Regions from separate parts of the Azospirillum sp. genome, predicted to be linked through region 1. Evidence: riboswitches for the same ligand, from Rfam matches in the RefSeq annotation. Region 1 holds a riboswitch; the other holds the start of a gene.
What was found. A riboswitch is a leader RNA that binds a small molecule or an ion and turns the genes downstream of it on or off. The one in region 1 is predicted to bind cobalamin.
Positions count from the first base shown of each region.

Region 2: it holds a riboswitch for cobalamin, as region 1 does, so the genes downstream of both, bluB (5,6-dimethylbenzimidazole synthase) here and ACRWK7_RS02595 (CbtB domain-containing protein) in region 1, are expected to answer to the same signal.

Region 1 covers NZ_JBOZRT010000016.1:32,277-37,282, reverse strand. Annotated here, with positions in the region: gene ACRWK7_RS02605 (precorrin-8X methylmutase) at 1-80, opposite strand, end outside; gene ACRWK7_RS02600 (sirohydrochlorin chelatase) at 70-1,215, opposite strand; cobalamin riboswitch at 1,318-1,538, opposite strand; cobalamin riboswitch at 1,603-1,813, shown strand; gene ACRWK7_RS02595 (CbtB domain-containing protein) at 1,846-2,028, shown strand; gene ACRWK7_RS02590 (CbtA family protein) at 2,039-2,716, shown strand; gene ACRWK7_RS02585 (TRAP transporter substrate-binding protein) at 2,823-3,800, shown strand; gene ACRWK7_RS02580 (TRAP transporter small permease) at 3,915-4,424, shown strand; gene ACRWK7_RS02575 (TRAP transporter large permease) at 4,430-5,006, shown strand, end outside.
Region 2 covers NZ_JBOZRT010000060.1:47,033-52,038, reverse strand. Annotated here, with positions in the region: gene ACRWK7_RS14360 (4Fe-4S binding protein) at 1-454, opposite strand, end outside; gene ACRWK7_RS14355 (hypothetical protein) at 847-1,536, shown strand; cobalamin riboswitch at 1,565-1,749, shown strand; gene bluB (5,6-dimethylbenzimidazole synthase) at 1,796-2,506, shown strand; gene ccmI (c-type cytochrome biogenesis protein CcmI) at 2,564-3,940, opposite strand; gene ACRWK7_RS14340 (cytochrome c-type biogenesis protein) at 3,937-4,401, opposite strand; gene ACRWK7_RS14335 (heme lyase CcmF/NrfE family subunit) at 4,405-5,006, opposite strand, start outside.

The DNA.
Region 1 (5,006 bases):
CGGATGGTGGCGAAGGACCGGCGGTAGATGGCGTCGGGATCGCGCAGGTAGTCCAACGCGGCGGGCTGATCAGTCGCCATCGGCGCCCGACCGCGTCAGGCTGCGCGGCCCCAGGGGATGGTCGGCGTGCGGGTACGGGTGGTGTCCGTGCCCAGGGCCGTGATCATGGCCATGCCCGTGATCGTGGTCATGGGGATGGTCGTGAGGATGGCCGTGCCCGTGATCATGATCGTGGTGGTGATCATGATCGTGGTCATGATGATGGTGGCCGTGACCATGGTGATGGTGATGGCCGCCGTGGTCGTGGTGGTGATCATCATGGTGATGGGCGCCGCCGTCCACGCCGATGCCCTCGACGTGATGGTGGTGGCTTTCCTGGCGCAGGCCAACCTCGTCCTCGAAGCCCAGGAAGGCCTCGCGGTACTTGCACATCTGACAGTTCATGTTGCCGGTGCCGTCCAGGATCTCCTGGACGCGGTCGCGCATGGTCTCCAGCACCATGGGGTGGTCGTTGAGGTAGGGCGCCTTGACGAACTCGATGTCCGGGTGGCGCGCCGCCACGGCGTCGGTGGCGTCGTAGATGCGGCGCACCAGAATGCCGGTGAACAGGAAGTACGGGAACACCACGATCCGCTTGTAGCCGAGGCGCGCGGCGTGCTCCAGACCCGGCTCGACCAGCGGGAAGGTGACGCCGGAGTAGGCGGTCTCGGCCCAGCCGAAGCCCATCCCTTCCCACAGCATACGGGTGACCTTGGCGACGTTGGAGTTGGCGTCGGGGTCCGACGAGCCGCGCCCGACCACCACCAGCAGCGTCTCGTGCCGCGGCACGCCGTCGCCGGCCGCCGCCAGCGCTTGCGCCACGCGGTCGCCGGCGGCGCGCAGCATCTTCAGGTCGATGGCCAGCTCGCGGCCGTAGTCGATGGTCAGTCCCGGCTTCTCGGCGGCGTAGGCGTTCAGCACCGAGGGGATGTCGTTCTTGGCGTGCCCGGCGGCGAACAGCATGGCCGGCACCGCCAGGATGCGGGTGCAGCCGGCCGCCACCAGCTTGTCCAGCCCCTCGCGCAGCACCGGCCGCGCGAACTCCAGGTAGCCGTACTCGACGTGCTCGTAGGGGAGCTGGTGGGCGAGCGTGTGCGCCACCGCGGCGAATTCGGCCACCGCCTGCGCGTCGCGGCTGCCGTGGCCGCAGATCATGACGCCGAGCTTCTCGCCCATGGACTCTTCCTTCACTGACCGGAAGCGCCTGGGGAGCGTGGGAGAGAACGAGCCGTACCATGGATCGCGCCCCGCCACCGGTGCACCCCGCCCGGAGCTTCGTTGACGTGTCGCGGCCGGGCAGGTCTCCTGGCTCGTGGGTCAGCGCCGCGGGACTGGCCTTCCCGGCCGGGATCGTCTCCGGCCAGTGGCATGCTTCGCCGTCGCGACTCGCCACACACAGTTGCGGGGGCAGCCGCGGCACCGGGCCGAAGCCCTTCCCGCGTTCCCTTTTCACCCGTCACCCCTACGGGGTGGCGGGAACCATGCCGCTGGGGGGCAGACTTAGGCCCCCGCAGCCCGCAAGGTCAACGACTTTATTCGGGCTTGCGGAGGCCGCGGCGCACTGCCAGAGTGTGCGCCGATGGTGCCCGGCACGGCCAAGCCACGCCGGGATAATAGGGAACACGGTGCGGTCGACCAAATCGAGGGACCAAGCCCGTGGCTGCCCCCGCAACTGTAAGCGGCGAGCCGGCTCATGCCACCGGATTCCGGGAAGGCATCGGCCACACGGCGACGACCCGCGAGCCAGGAAACCTGCCATCGAGGCTCAATCCAATCCGTCGGGTGTGACGGCACATGGAGACATCGATGACCAACACGACCGTTTCGTCCTCTTCCCGCAGCCTGTCGCGTTCGGAGACCCTGGTCGCCGCGCTGGTGGCGATGCTGCTCGGCAGCTTCCTGGTCTACGGCGCCGGCTTCGCCAACGCGCAGGCGCTGCACGACGCCGCGCACGACGCCCGGCACGCCTTCTCGTTCCCCTGCCACTAAGGCCGGGGCCATGTTGAGGCGGATTCTCTCCGCGGCGCTCGCCGCGGGGCTGCTGGCTGGCGTCCTCGTTTCCGTATTGCAGGCCGTCACCACGACACCGCTGATCCTCCAGGCCGAGGTGTTCGAGACCGGCGGCGGGGTGCATGACCACACCGGCCATGACCATTCCGCCCCCCTTCCCGCCGAACCCGAGGCGGAGGACGTCGTCACCCGCACCGCGCTGACGGCGGCGGCCAACCTCATCACCGGAGTCGGCTTCGCGCTGCTGGTCGTGGGGGCCTTCGCGCTGTCCGGCCGGCCGGTCGAGGCGCGCGAGGGAATGCTGTGGGGTCTGGGCGGCTTCGCCACCTTCACCCTGGCACCGGCCCTCGGCCTGCCGCCGGAGCTGCCCGGCACCATCGCCGCCGATCTGGCGTCGCGTCAGGCCTGGTGGGTCTTCGCGGCGCTGGGCGCGGCCGGCGGGCTGGCGGTGCTGGCGTTCGGCAAGGGGTGGTGGCGGCTTCCCGTGGGGCTGGCGCTGCTGGTCCTGCCGCACGCCGTCGGTGCACCGCACCCCGACGCCTTCGGCGGCTCCCCGCCGCCGGAGCTGGTGGCGCAGTTCGTCGCCAAGTCCATCGTGATCAGCGCCATCTTCTGGGCGGCGCTGGGCTGGATGGCCGGCGGCTTCTTCAAGCGCTTCGCATCCTAAAGTCTCGGCCGTGAAATGATTTGACGGCCGTCCGTTAACGCGGAAACCTGTCGTGCGTGCACAAGAACGTTCAACGTCCGCACGCACGACAGGGAGACCGAGACCGATGCTCACAAGCACCCGCTACCGTCTGGGCGCCGCCGCCGTGGCGCTCGCCCTGGCCTCGGGGCCGGCGCTGGCCGAGACCTGGGACATGCCGACGCCCTACCCCGACGGCAACTTCCACACCCAGAACGTCCGCCAGTTCGCGGACGACGTGAAGGCCGCCACCAACGGCAAGATCCAGATCACCGTCCATTCCAACGGCTCGCTGATCAAGCATCCGGAGATCAAGCGCGCCGTGCAGTCGGGCCAAGCGCAGCTGGGCGAGGTGCTGATCTCCTCCTGGGCGAACGAGGATCCGCTGTACGGCCTCGACTCGGTGCCCTTCCTGGCCACCGACTTCGCCTCGGCCAAGAAGCTCTACCAGGTCTCCAAGCCGTACCTGGAGAAGAAGCTGGAGCGGCAGAAGCTCAAGCTTCTGTACTCCGTCGCGTGGCCGCCGCAGGGCCTGTACGTGAAGCAGGAGATCGCCTCGGTCGCCGACCTCAAGGGGCAGAAGTTCCGCGCCTACAACCCGGCCACCACCCGCATCGCCGAACTGACCGGCGCCGTGCCCACCAAGATCGAGGCGGCCGAGGTGGCCCAGGCCTTCGGCACCGGCATCGTGTCGGCGATGATCACCTCGGCGGCGACCGGCGTGGACAGCAAGGCCTGGGACTTCGTCAAGGTCTACTACGACGTGCAGGCCTGGCTGCCGCGCAACATGGTGTTCGTCAGCCTGGACGTCTGGAACGGCCTGGACGACGCCACCAAGAAGGCGGTGCAGGACGCCGCGGCGAAGGCCGAGGCGCGCGGCTGGGACGGCTGGGAGAAGAAGACCGCCGACCTGAACAAGGCGCTGGCCGACAACGGCATGAAGGTGCTGGCCCCGCCGGCGGCGCTGAAGGACGGCTTCGCCGAGGTCGGCAAGACCATGACCGCCGAGTGGCAGAAGGCCGCTGGATCCGACGGCGAAGCGATCGTCGCGGCGTTCAGGAAGTAAGTTCGGCTGCCCCCTCCCTGCCCCTCCCCCGCTGGCGCGGTGGAGGGAACGAGCCCCCTCTCCCGCGAAGCGGGGGAGGGATGGGGAGGGGGCAAAATCCCTCCCGGAGTCCCCATGCGTCCTGCCCTGTCCGCGCTCTACCGGACCGCGGAGTTCCTCGGTGCGGTCCTGTTCGTGCTGATCGCAGTGCCGATCCTCGCCCTCGTGTTCGCCCGCCCGTTCGGCATCGCCATCCCCGCCGCCGACGAGTTCGCCGGCTACGCCATGGCCGGCTCCTTCGCGCTGATGCTCGGCCCCAGCCTGCGGCAGGGCGCGCACATCCGCGTCGGCATCATCGTGGAACGCCTGCACGGCGCGCCGCGGCGGGCGTTCGAGCTGCTGTGCCTCGCCTTCGCCACCGCTCTGACCGGCTACTTCGCCTTCCACTGGAGCCGCATGACCTGGCAGTCCTACGATTTCGGCGACGTCAGCCAGGGTGTGCTGCCGATCCCCTTGTGGATCCCGCAGACGATCATGGCCGCCGGCCTGATCGTGCTGGCCATTGCCTTCCTCGACGACCTGATCCGCGTCGCCAGTGGCCATCAGGCGACCTACGAAACCGCCGACGCACCGACCGAGGGCTGAGCCGCATGGATCCCACCACCGCTTCCATCGTCGTGGTCGTCGCCATGTTCGTCATGCTGGCGGCCGGCGTCTGGGTGGCGCTGGCGCTGGCCGGCGTCGGCTTCGTCGCCATGGCGCTGTTCACCTCGCGCCCCATCGGTCTGGTGATGGCCACCAACGTTTGGGGCGCCTCCACCTCGTGGACGCTGACCGCCCTGCCGCTGTTCATCTGGATGGGCGAGATCCTGTTCCGCACCCGCATCTCGTCGGACATGTTCCGCGGCCTCGCCCCCTGGATGGGCTGGCTGCCGGGGCGGCTGATGCACGTCAACATCGTCGGCTGCTCGATCTTCGCGGCGGTCTCCGGCTCCTCCGCCGCCACCGCCGCCACCATCGGCCGCATGACCATCCCGGAGCTGAAGCGGCGCGGCTACGACCCGATGATGATCGTCGGCTCGCTGGCCGGCGCCGGCACGCTGGGTCTGCTGATCCCGCCGTCCATCATCATGATCGTCTACGGCGTGGCGGCCGACGTCTCCATCGCCCGGCTGTTCATCGCCGGCGTGATTCCCGGCATCGTGCTGAGCGGGCTGTTCATGGCCT
Region 2 (5,006 bases), on a different contig from region 1:
GGCCGAGGATGGTGACGATGAGGAAGCTGACCACCGGCAGACCTTCCCAGCGCATCCAGGCGGGGATGCCCCACTGCGGGCCGAAGCGGTTGCCCCACTCGGCCGCCGCGCCCATCGGGCAGAGGATGCCGCACCAGGAGCGCCCGGTGACGATGACGGACAGGAACACCAGCGGGAACCACAGCCCCCACAGCACGTAGGATGCGAACGGCGTGATGTGGTCGAACGCCCCGGCGCCCGGCGGCGCTTCCGGCGTGAACAGCGGCCCGAAGATGATCGTCATGAAGACGACGAACATCGCCGCGTGCACGGCGGCCAGCCGGCGGCGGTGGCGGACGAAGAAGCCCTCGACGGCGCGGGTCAGCGCGGTGACGGCCGACGGCCGCGCCGGCGCGCGGCGGATGGCGCAGGGGGTGGACTCCACGGTCCGGGCTTGGGAAGTGTTGCCGCTCATGGCAGGTGTCCGGTTGCATCGGGCTCGACGCCCGCGGACACGGCAGCAAGATCCGGACCAACGCGGCGCCCGGCACCCATGGCGTTCCCAAGGTCGGGAGTCCGTTCCGGCGTTTCCATTTCCGGGAATCGCTTCCCGGCGCGGGGAAGCCGGCGGACGGCGCGTCCCGCAAAAGAAAACGCACCGGCCGTGGAAACGGGCGGTGCGTCGAGGAAGCGGCGTTGGGAGAGATCGTGAAGCCGCACTGTGCACGCTGACTTTCGCAAAGCGCGTGCCAGCGGCGCCGGACGGCCGGCAGCATTTTTCTGCGACCGTGCCGCAGTGGCCCGGCTTTGGCATGGACCCCGGCGGGCGTCCGCGCGGCGCCCTTCCCGCAGCCGTGGTTCAGAACCATGTCCCGCCGTCTCGTCCTCGCCGCCATGCTCAGCCTTCCGCTCTGCGGATGCTATGGCCTGTGGGACACGAACCAGACGCTGATCCAGTTCGTGACCGGCGCCAAGCTGGAGGTCGCCAAGAAGCCGACCTACGCCGAGGAGCGCGACGGCGCACGCCGACGCAAGGTCATCGTAAAGACCAAGGCCGAGGTGGAGGCGGAGAAGGCCAAGAAGGGCGGCGACGGCAAGCCCGCCGAGAAGGGCGACGACTCCGACGTCGCCATCCTGAAGAAGGCGCAGGAGCGCGTCGACAACAAGGACAAGCCCCCGGCCGAACCCAAACCCGCCGAGCCCAAACCGGCGGAGAGCAAGCCCCCCGAGAACAAGCAGACGCTGCCGACCCCGCCCGACGACGCCAAGCCGGATGACACCCAGGTGGTGGCCAAGCCGCAATACCCCGAGCAGAAGGCGCCGCCCGCGGTGCCGCGCCCGGCGGTGAAGGTGGACGCCTCGGCCGACGCCGCGGGCACCAAGCCGATGATCCCCCTGCCCTCGCCCGCCAAGTCGATCCCGCAGAACGCCACCCCGGCCGAGAAATCCTGGCAGGCGAAGACGGCCAAGCGCGACAGGAAGGCCCCGCAGCAGCAGGAGCACAAGGCGGACGCACCGGCCGAGGGCAAGCCGGCGGACACGCCCAAGGACAGCTGAAGGCTGGATCGCGCCGCGCCTTCGGTGTAGGACTGGCCGCGTTTCAGGTGCCCACGGGGTTTCCCCTGGGAGAATCGGGAAGGCGGTGCGACTCCGCCACGTGCCCAACGCTGTGAGGGGGACCGTCCGGACACACGCCACTGGCCCGCGCTGGGAAGGCGTCCGAACGGGATGAACCCGAGTCAGAAGACCGGCCTGAAAGCCATAGGGCCCCGCCATGGACGGGCGGCGGCTCACGCTTTCCCATGCAGGGGACACCATGGAAGCCAGTCTGATCCAGAGCAATCCCGACTTTTCCGCCGCCGAGCGCGACAGCGTCTACCGGTGCATCCACCAGCGGCGCGACGTCCGCGGCCAGTTCCTTCCGGACCCGATTCCGGACGCGACGCTGGCGCGCCTGCTGCGGGCCGCGCACCACGCCCCCTCGGTCGGCTTCATGCAGCCCTGGGACTTCATCGTCGTGCGCGAGGCCGAGGCCAAGCAACGGGTGCACGACGCCTTTGCGGCCGCCAACGCCGAAGCCGCGACGATGTTCGAGGGCGACCGGCAGCGGACGTACCGCACGCTCAAGCTGGAAGGCATTCTCGAAGCGCCGGTGGGGATCTGCGTCACCTGCGACCGCCGCCGCACCGGCCCGGTCGTCGTCGGACGGACGCACCAAAAGGAGATGGACCTCTACAGCGCCGTCTGCGCGGTCCAGAACCTGTGGCTGGCGGCGCGGGCGGAGAACCTCGGCGTCGGCTGGGTGAGCATCATGCGGCACGCCGACCTGCGCCGGGCGCTGGGCATCCCGCCGTCGATCCGGCCGATCGCCTACCTGTGCGTCGGCCGCGTCTCGCACTTCTTCGAGAAGCCCGAACTGGAAACCGCCGGCTGGCTGCCGCGCACGCCGTTGTCGGAGATCGTGTGGTTCGACCGCTGGCAGGAGCGGTCCGGGGCGGAACCGCTGCTGGAGCATCTCCAGCCGTAACGAAAAAGGGGCCGCGCGAAACCCGCGCGGCCCCCTCCCAAAAACCCGAAGGCGCGGTCAGCCCTCCGGCAACTCCTCGATCTGCTTCTTCAGCTCCTTGAACTCGGCCGACTTCGGATCCAGCCCGCCGAGCAGCTTCGACCAGTGCGTCCGCGCCATCCGGAAATGCCCGGCCTGCAGCTCGGCCAAGCCGACGAAGTACTGCGCGTCGGCGTTCGCCGGGTCGAGCGCCAGGATCTCGCGCATCACCGCGACGTACTCGCCCGGCAGCTGCTCCGGCTCGCCGGCCATCAGCAGCAGGACGTCGGCGTAGTCCATCTTGACCTGGACGTCCGCCGGCTTCAGCGCCACGGCCTTGGCGTAGGCGTCGCGTGCCTTCTCCATGTCGCCGAGCACCCGGTAGGAGCGGCCGAGCTTCACCCAGCCCTCCGCGTCGTCGCCGTTCTGCGCCAGCTTGTCGGCGAGCTGCACCACCATCGCCTTGACCATCTCCGGCGTGTCGCGCTGGGCCGGGGCGACGCGCTCGTGGCGGGCGTCGCCCACCGAGGCGGTGACCGGCGACTGCGGCGGTACGCTCTCCGGGGCGACGCCGGCCGAGGCGGCGGCCTCCCGCATGCGCTCGCGCAGGAACGGCAGCCAGGGCGCCTCGGGGGCGGAGTCCTTCTCCAGGTCGCGCCAGATCGCCACCGCCTGCACGGCGTCGCCGAGCTGCATCGCCTCCATTCCCAGATAGAAGCGCGAGCGCGGGTCGCCCGGGTGCAGGCGCAGCGCGTTGCGGAATGCGTTGCCGGCCTCCGCCGTCACCGCGCCGCCGCCGGCCAGCGTGATGGACTCACCCAGCGTCGCGTAGGTCTCCGGGTCGGTGCTGCCGAGCTTGGCGGCCTGCCGCAGCGACGCCGCAGCCTCGTCCAGCCGGTTCAGCGCGCGGTAGGAGCGGCCGAGCAGTTGCCAGCCCTCGACGTCGTTGGGGTTCTCGGTCAGCTTGGCCGACAGCCCCTCGATCATCGCCAGGATGGTCGGGTCCTGGTCGCCGCCCAGCTGCTGGCGCTCGGCCTGCGCCACCTCGTAGGGCTTGTCGGGCAAACCGGGCACGCCGAGGTGGTCGTAGAGCCCGACCGCCGCTGCCGGCACGACCACCGCCAGCGAGCCGGCCAGCGCCATCCGCGCACCGCGACCCACCGGCCGGGCGGCGCCGTCGCGGCCGACACCGAGGATGCGGCGCTGGACCTCGATGCGCGTCGCCTCGGCCTGATCGGGCGTCAGCAGGCCGGCCTCGACGTCGCGCTCCACCTCGGCGAGCTGGTCGCGGTAGACCGCCACGTCGTGCGCGGCGCGGTCGGACGCCGACGCGTCGCCCCGGCGCAGCAGCGGCAGCAGCAGGAGCGCGAGGACCGCCGCGGTCAGCGCGGCGAGAACGAGCCAGAAGGTCATCATGCCTGGCCTCCGTTGGACAGGATCTGGTGCAGGCGGGCCTGTTCGGCCTCGCTGAGCGGTGCTGGGGCGGCCTCGGCGGCGCGGCGGCGCAGCAGCGGGCGCGCGGCCAGCAGCGCGAGCAGGAGCAGGACCGCCGGCGCGGTCCACAGCGCCACCGTCGTCGCCTTCACTGGCGGCTTCAGCAGCACGTAGTCGCCGTAGCGGTCGGTGAGGAAGCGCACCACGTCGGCGTCGCTGTCGCCGGCGCTCAGCCGCTCGCGGACGATGACGCGCAGATCGCGGGCGAGCGGCGCGTCGGAATCGTCGATGGACTGGTTCTGGCAGACGAGGCAGCGCAGATCCTTGCTGATCCCGCGGGCCCGCAGCTCCAGCGTCGGGTCCTTCAGCACCTCGTCGGGCATCACGGCGCCGGCCGAGGCGGGCAGCACCAGCAGCAGGACGGCGAAGAGCAGACGTTTCATGGCTCAGGCTCTCCCGGCGGCGCTGCCGGCCGGCAGCGCGGCACGCGCCCGCACCGGCGCCCCGACGCGGTGGCGGCGGTCGGACAGGCTGGCCAGCCCGCCCAGCGCCATCAGGATGCCGCCGGCCCACAGCCACGGCACCAGCGGGTTGAAGTACAGCCGGGTGACGAAGGCGCCCTTCTCGTTGTCGCCGATCACCGCGTAGAGATCGCCGAGGACGGTCGTCTCGATGGCCGCCTCGGTGGTCGGGCGCTGCGGCTGCATGTACATGCGCTTTTCCGGGTGCATCACGGTGAAGGGCTTGCCGTCCTTCGTCACCGTGAAGGTGGCGCGCGCCGCGACGTAGTTGGGCCCGCGCGCCTCCTCGACCGCGTCAAGGCGGTAGCCGTAGCCGGCGACCGTCACCGTCTCGCCGATGCGCTGGGTCTGGATGCTCTCGACCTTCCAGGCCGAGGAGCCGGTGATGCCGGCGATCACCAGCGCCAGCCCGAGGTGCGACAGCAGCAGCCCGTAGGCCGAACGCGGCAGGTGCACCAGCCGGTGCAGGCTGTCGCCCAGCGGGATCTGGAACAGCCGGACGCGCTCGACGGTCTCGGCCAGCGTGC